4 regions of the Halomonas sp. A29 genome follow, and region 4 is predicted to be linked to each of the others. Evidence: predicted binding sites of a transcription regulator. Region 4 holds the regulator's gene; each other region holds the start of a gene.
The links. Region 4 encodes sigma-54, which starts transcription at its own class of promoters, with help from an activator protein. Its sites were predicted from a motif close to TGGCACNNNNNTTGCTNT; they were not measured.

Region 1: the regulator sigma-54 is predicted to act here: its motif matches at 867-884, upstream of ytfE (iron-sulfur cluster repair protein YtfE).
Region 2: the regulator sigma-54 is predicted to act here: its motif matches at 804-821, upstream of SPH52_RS16845 (NarK family nitrate/nitrite MFS transporter).
Region 3: the regulator sigma-54 is predicted to act here: its motif matches at 936-953, upstream of SPH52_RS13550 (NCS1 family nucleobase:cation symporter-1).

The regions. Positions count from the first base shown of each region.
Region 1 is NZ_JAXQPR010000011.1:45,981-48,151, forward strand. Features, by position in the region: gene hemN (oxygen-independent coproporphyrinogen III oxidase) at 1-98, shown strand, start outside; gene ytfE (iron-sulfur cluster repair protein YtfE) at 175-831, opposite strand; gene norR (nitric oxide reductase transcriptional regulator NorR) at 984-2,171, shown strand, end outside.
Region 2 is NZ_JAXQPR010000008.1:157,035-159,205, reverse strand. Features, by position in the region: gene SPH52_RS16850 (murein L,D-transpeptidase catalytic domain family protein) at 1-635, shown strand, start outside; gene SPH52_RS16845 (NarK family nitrate/nitrite MFS transporter) at 946-2,171, shown strand, end outside.
Region 3 is NZ_JAXQPR010000006.1:238,082-240,252, reverse strand. Features, by position in the region: gene SPH52_RS13555 (nitrilase-related carbon-nitrogen hydrolase) at 1-422, opposite strand, end outside; gene SPH52_RS13550 (NCS1 family nucleobase:cation symporter-1) at 1,011-2,171, shown strand, end outside.
Region 4 is NZ_JAXQPR010000005.1:244,863-247,033, forward strand. Features, by position in the region: gene lptB (LPS export ABC transporter ATP-binding protein) at 1-202, shown strand, start outside; gene SPH52_RS11555 (RNA polymerase factor sigma-54) at 361-1,782, shown strand; gene hpf (ribosome hibernation-promoting factor, HPF/YfiA family) at 1,891-2,171, shown strand, end outside.

The sequences.
Region 1 (2,171 bases), on a different contig from region 4:
AAGTGCTGCCCACCGGGCGCCTGATGATGCGCAACATGGCGATGGCCTTCGATGCCTACCTCAAGCCCAATGAGGGGCGCTTCTCACGTACCGTCTAATCTACCCACCGAAATACAACGGCGCCCCGCGGGGGCGCCGTTTGCGTTTCGGCAGGTGTGCTTAGGAAGCGTTTCCTCAACCGACCCGTTCGAACAGCAAGTTGTTCTCCAGGTGGATGTGCTCCATCAGGTCCTCGCGGAACTCGCGCAGGCCGGTGTAGAGCGCACGCCAGGTGGTGCAGGCACCCTTGGGCGGGGTGATGTCGTCGGTGAGCAGCATCACCTGCTCCAGGTTCACGCCGTGGTCGTCGTGTTCCTGGCGCATCACGGCGATCGGCCCCTGGGCCCGGGCACCCATGCCGCTGCGCAGCAACGGGAACAGGATCTGCTCCTCCTTCTGCATGTGGCTCTCCATCTCCTGGTAAATCATCGTCAAGAGTTCGGCGAGCCCGTTCGGGCAGCTGTCGCGCTCACCGTGCACCTGCTCGACCCGGCGGGCCATGCGGATCAGTTCGGGCAGCTGGGCGCGGTGCACGTCGTGGTAACGGGTGAGAATGTGATCGATAAGCTCGTCATTGCTGGCCTCGCGCCAGTCGCGCTGCTCGCTGCTGGCGGCCGGTAGCGCCTCGAGTTCGGCGACGAGTCGGTCGACGTGCAGGCCAGCTCGCTCGGCGGCCTGGCGCAGGCTGATGCGCCCGCCGCAGCAGAAGTCGATATTGTGGGTATGGAAGATGCGGGTGGCGCCGGGCAGCGACAGGGCAATGCGGCCAACGGTCTGTTCGAGCAGGTTCATGAGCGTGCCTCTGCAAAAGGGAAAGACGCTTAACTGGAGCAAGTGGCGTGCCAGGTTGTGTTTTTCTTTTATGACAATGGGTTGTCTGATTTATGGTGAAAAATACCCTGCTGTGTTAGGGTTTTATTAACCCAGATGTGGTGATTTCAACCATGCTCGACGACTCGCTTCTCGCCGACCTTGCCGCCGACCTGCCTAGCGCCGTGCGTTTGCAGCGGCTGGTACGCACCCTGCGCGAGAGCTTCTGCTGTGGTGCGGTGTGCCTGCTGCGCCTTCGGGATGATGTGCTGGTACCAGTGGCAGTGGAAGGTCTGGTGCGCGAGGCGCTGGGGCGGCGCTTCGAGGTGGCCCGCCACCCGCGCCTGGCGGCCATTCTCACCAGCCGCAGCTCGACCCTGTTTCCGCCGGATTCGACCCTGCCCGATCCCTATGACGGCCTGGTCGAGCATCAGCCCGGCGAGCCGCTGCACGTGCACGACTGCATGGGCATCAGCCTGCATGTCGAAGGGGAGCCTTGGGGTGTGCTGACCCTGGATGCCCTGGTAGCCGGCACCTTCGACGATGCGTCGCGCACGGCGCTGGAGCGCTACGCGCTGCTGGTCGAATCGGCGGTGCGTGTCTCGCGCCTGGAGCAGGAGGTGCGAGCGCTGCGCATGGCGCACCAGGGCGCGGTCATACAGGCCGAGCCCGGTGAAGGCGGAGACATTCTTGGGCACAGCGTCGTATTGCAGCGGCTGCTGCGTGAACTCGACGTGGTGGCCGATTCCGATCTCCCGGTACTGCTGATGGGCGAAACCGGCGTGGGCAAGGAGCTGTTCGCTCGCCGGTTGCACCAGCGCTCGCCGCGCCGGGATCAGCCGCTGATACAGGTCAACTGTGCGGCGCTGCCGGAAACGCTGGCCGAAAGCGAGCTGTTCGGGCACGTTAAGGGGGCCTTTTCGGGGGCCACGGCAGGCCGTGCGGGACGCTTCGAGGCCGCCGACGGCGGTACCTTGTTCCTCGACGAGGTCGGCGAGCTGCCCATCCCCATCCAGGCCAAGCTGCTGCGGGCGTTGCAGAATGGCGAAATTCAGCGTCTGGGCGAGGACACTCCGCGGCGGGTCGACGTGCGCATCATCGCCGCTACCAATCGCCAGCTGGCCGACGGCGTACGCGACGGCCATTTTCGTGCCGACCTCTATCATCGCCTCTCGGTCTACCCGGTGGCGATCCCGCCGCTGCGCGAACGCGACAGTGACGTGCTGGTGCTGGCCGGCCACTTTCTCGAGATCAACCGCGCCCGGCTCGGGGTGCGTAGCTTGCGACTTGCGCCGGCGGCCGAGGCAGCACTGCTCGATTAC
Region 2 (2,171 bases), on a different contig from region 4:
TGGCTCAGGCAGGCCTCTCTTACCCGGCCGCCGCCCCGTTGAGTCAAACCCTGACGCGTCTCGCGCCCGGCGCCAACCCGCTGGTGCTGACGCTTGCCGCCAATGCCCTGGCCTGCGCCGAGCCCGATGCCGAACGGCTGGCGGTCATCGATTTCTCCCGGCCTTCCACCGAGCCACGCCTGTGGGTCTTCGACCTGGCGCAAGAGCGGCTGATGTTCGAGGAACTGGTCTCCCACGGCCGCGGCTCGGGCGATGCCGAGGCGACAATATTCTCCAACACGCCGGAGAGCTACCAGTCGAGCCTGGGGCTGTTTCGCACCATGTACAGCTATTACGGGCGCAACGGCTACTCGCTGCGCCTGGAAGGGCTGGAAGCGGGCGTCAACGACCTGGCCTACCAGCGCGCCATCGTGATCCATGGTGCCGATTACGTCAGCGAGGCGTTCATTCGCAAGACCGGCCGGCTGGGCCGTAGCCACGGCTGCCCCGCGGTGCGCCAGGAAGTGACCTATCCCCTGATCGACAGCATCAAGGAAGATCACTACCTGTTCGCCTACTACCCCGACCCCGAGTGGCTGGAGAGCTCCGCCTTCCTCAGCTGCGATCGTACTCCCACGCAGCTGGCCATGTACTGAGCCATCGCGCACTTCCTTGCGTACGGCCTAATGCCCCCTGGCAGCACCAGCAGGGGGCATTTTTCTACCGCGCTGCACCATGTTTGCCACGTCAGTGGCCGCACCTGGTGACGCTTTCACTCGCAGTTTTAAGCACAACCCACTGTCTTTAAAGATTAAATAAAAGTATGGCAAACAGGTTGCTTGATATACATCAAATTGCCGGGTAGGCGTGGACCAGGCTTCCAAGGGAAGTACGAGTGCGTCAGACCTGACCTTCAACGGAGAAGGGCGAACTCATGTATCGACAATCCGTACGAGGTCACAGCCCATGGAAATTCTCAACAAGGCGAACCGCATTCGCCTCCTGAGCCTGCGCACACCACAGATGCGCGCCTTTCACTTCTCCTGGTTCGCTTTCCACATCTGCTTCTTCGGCTGGTTCGGCATCGCCCCGCTGATGGCGGTGGTACGCGAAGACCTGTCGCTGACCCAAACCCAGATCGGCAATACCATCATCGCCTCGGTCTTGATCACCGTGATCGTGAGGCTGCTGATCGGCGTGCTGTGCGATCGACTCGGCCCGCGCAAGACCTACACCGGCCTGCTGCTGCTCGGCTCGATCCCGGTGATGAGCATCGGCTTCGCCAACAGCTTCGAGACCTTCCTGCTGGCCCGCCTGGCGATCGGTGCCATCGGCGCCTCCTTCGTCATTACCCAGTACCACACCACCATGATGTTCGCCCCCAACGTGGTGGGCACGGCCAACGCCACCAGCGCCGGCTGGGGCAACCTGGGCGGCGGCACGACCCAGATCGTGATGCCGCTCATTTTCTCCGGCCTGCTGATGCTCGGCGTCAGTGAAACCCTGGGCTGGCGGCTGGCCATGGTGGTGCCGGGCGTGGTGATGTTCATCACCGGCATCGGCTACTGGCTGTTCACCCAGGATGCGCCGAACGGCAACTTCAGTGAGCTGCGCGCACGCGGCGAACTGCCGGAAGCCACCGGCGAGAACAGTGCCGGCAAGAGCTTCCTTGCCGCAGCCAAGGACATCCGCGTCTGGGCTCTGTTCGTGGTCTATGCCATCTGCTTCGGCGTCGAGCTGACCATCAACAACATCGCCGCCATCTACTTCTTCGACAAGTTCGACCTGACGCTGGCCACCGCCGGTATGATCGCCGGCCTGTTCGGGCTGATGAACGTCTTCGCCCGCACCCTGGGTGGCGTCTTCTCCGATCTGTTCGCGCGTAACGGTGGCCTCAAGGGACGCGTTCGCTGGCTGTTCATCGCGCTGATCTGCGAAGGCATCGCCCTGGTGGCCTTCTCGCAGATGCACGTGCTGTCGTACGCCATCGGCATCATGCTGGTGTTCAGCCTGTTCGTGCAGATGGCCGAAGGCGCTACCTATGGTGTGGTGCCGTTCATCAACAAGAAGGCCCTAGGCGCAGTGGCCGGCATCGTCGGTGCCGGCGGCAATGTCGGCGCCGTAGCCGCCGCCTTCCTGTTCCGCAGCGAAGCCATCACCTATCAACAAGGGCTGTTCTATCTCGGCCTGGT
Region 3 (2,171 bases), on a different contig from region 4:
TTGAAGAAGTACTTCTCCCAGAAGCCGGCAACTTGGGGAATGTGGGTCTTGTGATACTTGCCCAGGTAACTGCCATCGGCATCGAACACGGCAGCGGTGTTGTAGTAGATGCCGGTCACGGTCTCCTCATAGATCGGCACGATCATCACCATGCGATGCTCGGCGGCAAGCTTCTGCATCATTCGGCAGGTGGGGCCGTCCGGTACCCGTTCGGCGGCCGCATACCACTTCGGGTCCTGGCTGGGACAGAAATAGGGCTGGTTGAACATTTCCTGAAAGCAGAGCACCTGCACGCCGGCCTGGGCGGCCTGCTCGATCAGCGGCAGGTGTGCCTCGTTCATGGCATCGCGGATCGCCGTGGGTTCCAGGTCGGTGCTGGTCTTGAGGCCCATCTGGATCAGGCCGATCGTCATCTTCTGCATGGAGTTCGATCCCTTTGTGATTGTTTTTCAGCCTGCGCCTTCCACACAGGCAAGGGAAAAGAAAAAGCTGACTCAACAGACAGCTTTTTGAAATTAGATGCTTGCCTGCAGGATATCAAGGTTCAATCGTTCAATTTTTCACCGACTTTCTCAAGCTCTTGTAGAACAAGGAAATTATCGTTACATCTTTTACTTTTCACCAAAATGGTGGATGCTCGCACCATCAATGGCGACATGGATATTTTTAAATTTTTATTTAAATATCAGTAAGTTAATTGAAAGCATCCGAATGTAACATTAGCCTGTTAAGAAATCTTGAACCAATCTGGAAAGTGTCTAGTCTGTCATGTGGCGATCCCTGCCGGGAGCTGAAGCACTCCTCAGCAGCCTTTTAACAGCTCGCTCTGCATATTGTTGTCGAATAAGTCAGCTTTAAAAACACATGCTTAGCATTCGGAAGAATGTCTCGAGCTTGGATAATTCGGCGCGGGAGCCAGCCGACCAAATGGTAATGGGCACAGTTATTGCTTCTTACCGACAAGACCAACACAACAATAAGCTTTGCACCTAGTGACGGAGAACAACAAAATGACCCAGTCATCGAGGATGTTGGACAGGAAGGGCCTGATCGAACTCGAGGTAGGCGACGACTTGCGCAACAGCCCACGGTTCAACGACGACATTGCACCCACCAAGGCCAGCGAAAGGACCTGGTCGAAATGGAACATCGCCGCACTCTGGGTCGGGATGTCGATCTGCGTGCCCACCTATACCCTTGGCGGTGTTCTGACCGCCTATTTCGGGCTCAGCGTGGGCGAAGCCCTGTTGGCGATACTGCTCGCCAACGTGATCGTGCTGATTCCGCTGACGCTGAACGCCTTTCCCGGGACCAAGTTCGGCATTCCCTTCCCGGTGGTGTTGCGCTCTTCGTTCGGCATCCTGGGTTCCAACGTACCCTGCCTGATTCGCGCTCTGGTCGGCTGCGGCTGGTTCGGTATCCAGACCATGTTCGGCGGCCTGGCCATCCATCTGCTTCTGGCAGCGCTCTTCCCGCCCTGGCAGGCGCTGGGGGGCGTTGGCGAAGTCATCGGCTTCTTCGTCTTCGGGGCGATGAACCTCTACGTGGTGATCCGCGGGGCGGAGTCGATCAAGTGGCTGGAGACGCTGGCCGCCCCCCTGCTGCTGGCGGTTGGCATCGGGCTGATGTTCTGGGCCTGGCCGCACATGTCGATGACCGAACTGCTGGCACAGCCTCCTTCGCGTCCGGAAGGCGCTTCGGTCGTTGGCTACTTCCTTGCCGGCCTGACGGCCATGGTGGGCTTCTGGGCCACGCTGTCGCTCAACATTCCCGACTTCAGTCGTTTCGCCAGAAGCCAGAAGGATCAGATCGTAGGACAGGTGCTGGGCCTGCCCCTGACCATGTTCTTCTTCGCTGCCCTCGGCGTGGTGATGACGGCCGCCTCGGAGTCCCTGGTCGGTCGAACCATCGCAGACCCGGTCAATCTCATCGGCATGATCGACAACCCGTTCTGGGTCGGCATCGCGATGGTGCTGATCATAGTGGCCACGATCTCGACCAACACGGCGGCCAACATCGTCTCTCCCACCAACGATTTTCAGAACGTTGCGCCCAAGTTGATCGACCATACCCGCGGCGTGCTGATCACAGGTCTGGTGGGCGTGCTGCTGATGGGCTACGACTTGCTGCAAAAGTTGGGCGTGATCGGTGCCGGCGTCTCGCTGGAGCAG
Region 4 (2,171 bases):
GATCAAGGGCATCATCCGCCAGCTCAAGGCGCGCGACATCGGCGTGCTGATCACCGACCACAATGTCCGCGAAACCCTCGACATCTGTGACTCGGCCTATATCGTCGGCGATGGCCAGATCATTGCTGAAGGCGACGCCGAGGCCATCCTGGCCAACAAGCGGGTGCGGGAAGTCTACCTTGGCGAGGATTTCCGCCTATAACGCAATCTTGCACATTAAGCAAGTAATTGATCTTTGTTTAAAACATTCTAATCAGGCATAAATATTGCCGCTGGCATGCATATTGCAATCAATTCTCTTGCATGTCACTGCCTACCGGTCTAGGGTAGAGTTTTCCGGCAGATGAGCCCGTTATCCTCATGGCCATGAAAGCATCCTTGCAACTGCGTGTCGGCACCCAGCTGACCATGACCCCCCAACTGCAGCAGGCCATTGCCCTTCTGCAGCTGTCCACCCTCGATCTACGTCAGGAGATCCAGCAGGCACTGGAATCCAACCCCATGCTGGAGCTTGACGACGACTTCGGTGAACAGGCCGTCAGCGAAACCCAGAGCGATGACTGGGCCAGTGAAATCCCCAGCGAGCTCTCCACCGACAGCGACTGGACGGATACCTACCCCGATCATGGCACGAGCTCCGGCGGCGCTACCGGTGAAGGACCGGACTTCGAGCGCCAGGCTTCGGGGCAGACGCTGGCCGGCCACCTGATCTGGCAATTGGCGATGACCGACCTGAGCGATCGCCAACACATTATCGCCGAGAGTCTAATCGACGCCGTCGATGGTGCCGGTTATCTGTCGCAAACGCTGGAAGAGATCCGCGACGGCCTGCGCCAGCAAGGCCTCGAAGGCCTGCCCACCCGGGAGGTCGAGCAGGTCCTGCTACGCCTGCAACAGTTCGAGCCTACCGGCGTGTTCGCCCGCGACCTGCGCGAGTGCCTGATGCTGCAATTGGCCGCGCTGCCCGACGACACACCGCTGCTCCCCCAGACCCGACGCCTGGTACGCCAGTTCCTCGAGGCATTGGCCTCCGATGATCGCCGTCTCCTCAAGCGTCGCCTGGGGCTGGACGACGATGCCCTGGATGAGGTCATCGCCCTGGTTCGCTCGCTGGACCCCCGCCCTGGCAGCGCCTATGCCGAAGTGAGCAGCAGCTACGTCACTCCGGACCTGGTTGCCTACCACGACGAAGCGGGCTGGCGCGTGGAACTCAACGCCGAGGCCTTGCCCCGGCTACGTATCCAGCCCGACTATGTCGCACTCGTACGACGCGCCGACAAGAGCCAGGACAACCAGTTCCTCAAGGATCACCTGCAGGAGGCGCGCTGGCTGATGAAGAGCCTCGCCAGCCGCAACGACACCCTGCTGCGCGTGGGACGGGAGATCATGGCACGCCAGATCGACTTTCTCGAGCAGGGCGAAGAGGCCATGAAGCCCTTGGTGCTGGCCGATATCGCCCAGACCGTCGAGATGCACGAATCGACCATTTCACGGGTGACTACACAGAAATTCATCCACACGCCGCGTGGCGTATTCGAGCTGAAGTACTTCTTCTCCAGCCACGTCGGTGGCAATGGTGAGGGGGACGCCCACTCCAGTACGGCGATACGCGCCCGTATCCGCAAACTGATCGCCGACGAGCCGCCTCGCAAGCCGCTTTCCGACAGCCGCCTGGTGGATCTGCTGGCCGAGAGCGGCATCGAGGTGGCACGCCGCACGGTAGCGAAGTATCGTGAAGCGCTGGGAATTCCTTCCTCGAGCGAGCGCAAGCGTTTTCGCTGATGTCTCGACACAATGTTGACGCGGGGCAATCACGACTCCCGAGGGGGTTTGCAGGGCAGTAAAAAGGGTTACAATCGAGCCACCACCCGAAGGACGAAGGAGCTTGTCATGCAAGTCAACATCACCGGCCATCATGTTGAACTGACCGATCCACTGCGTGACTACGTGAGCGAAAAGCTTAGCCGCGTCCAGCGCCATTACGACAACATCACCAACGTGCAAGTGACGCTCTCCATCGAGAAGGAGCGTCAACAGGCTGCCTGCACGCTGCACGCCGCCGGCGCCGACCTTCATGCCGAAGCCTCTGATTCTGACATGTACGCCGCTATCGATGCGCTGACTGACAAGCTCGACCGTCAACTGGTCAAACACAAGGAAAAGGCCCAGGC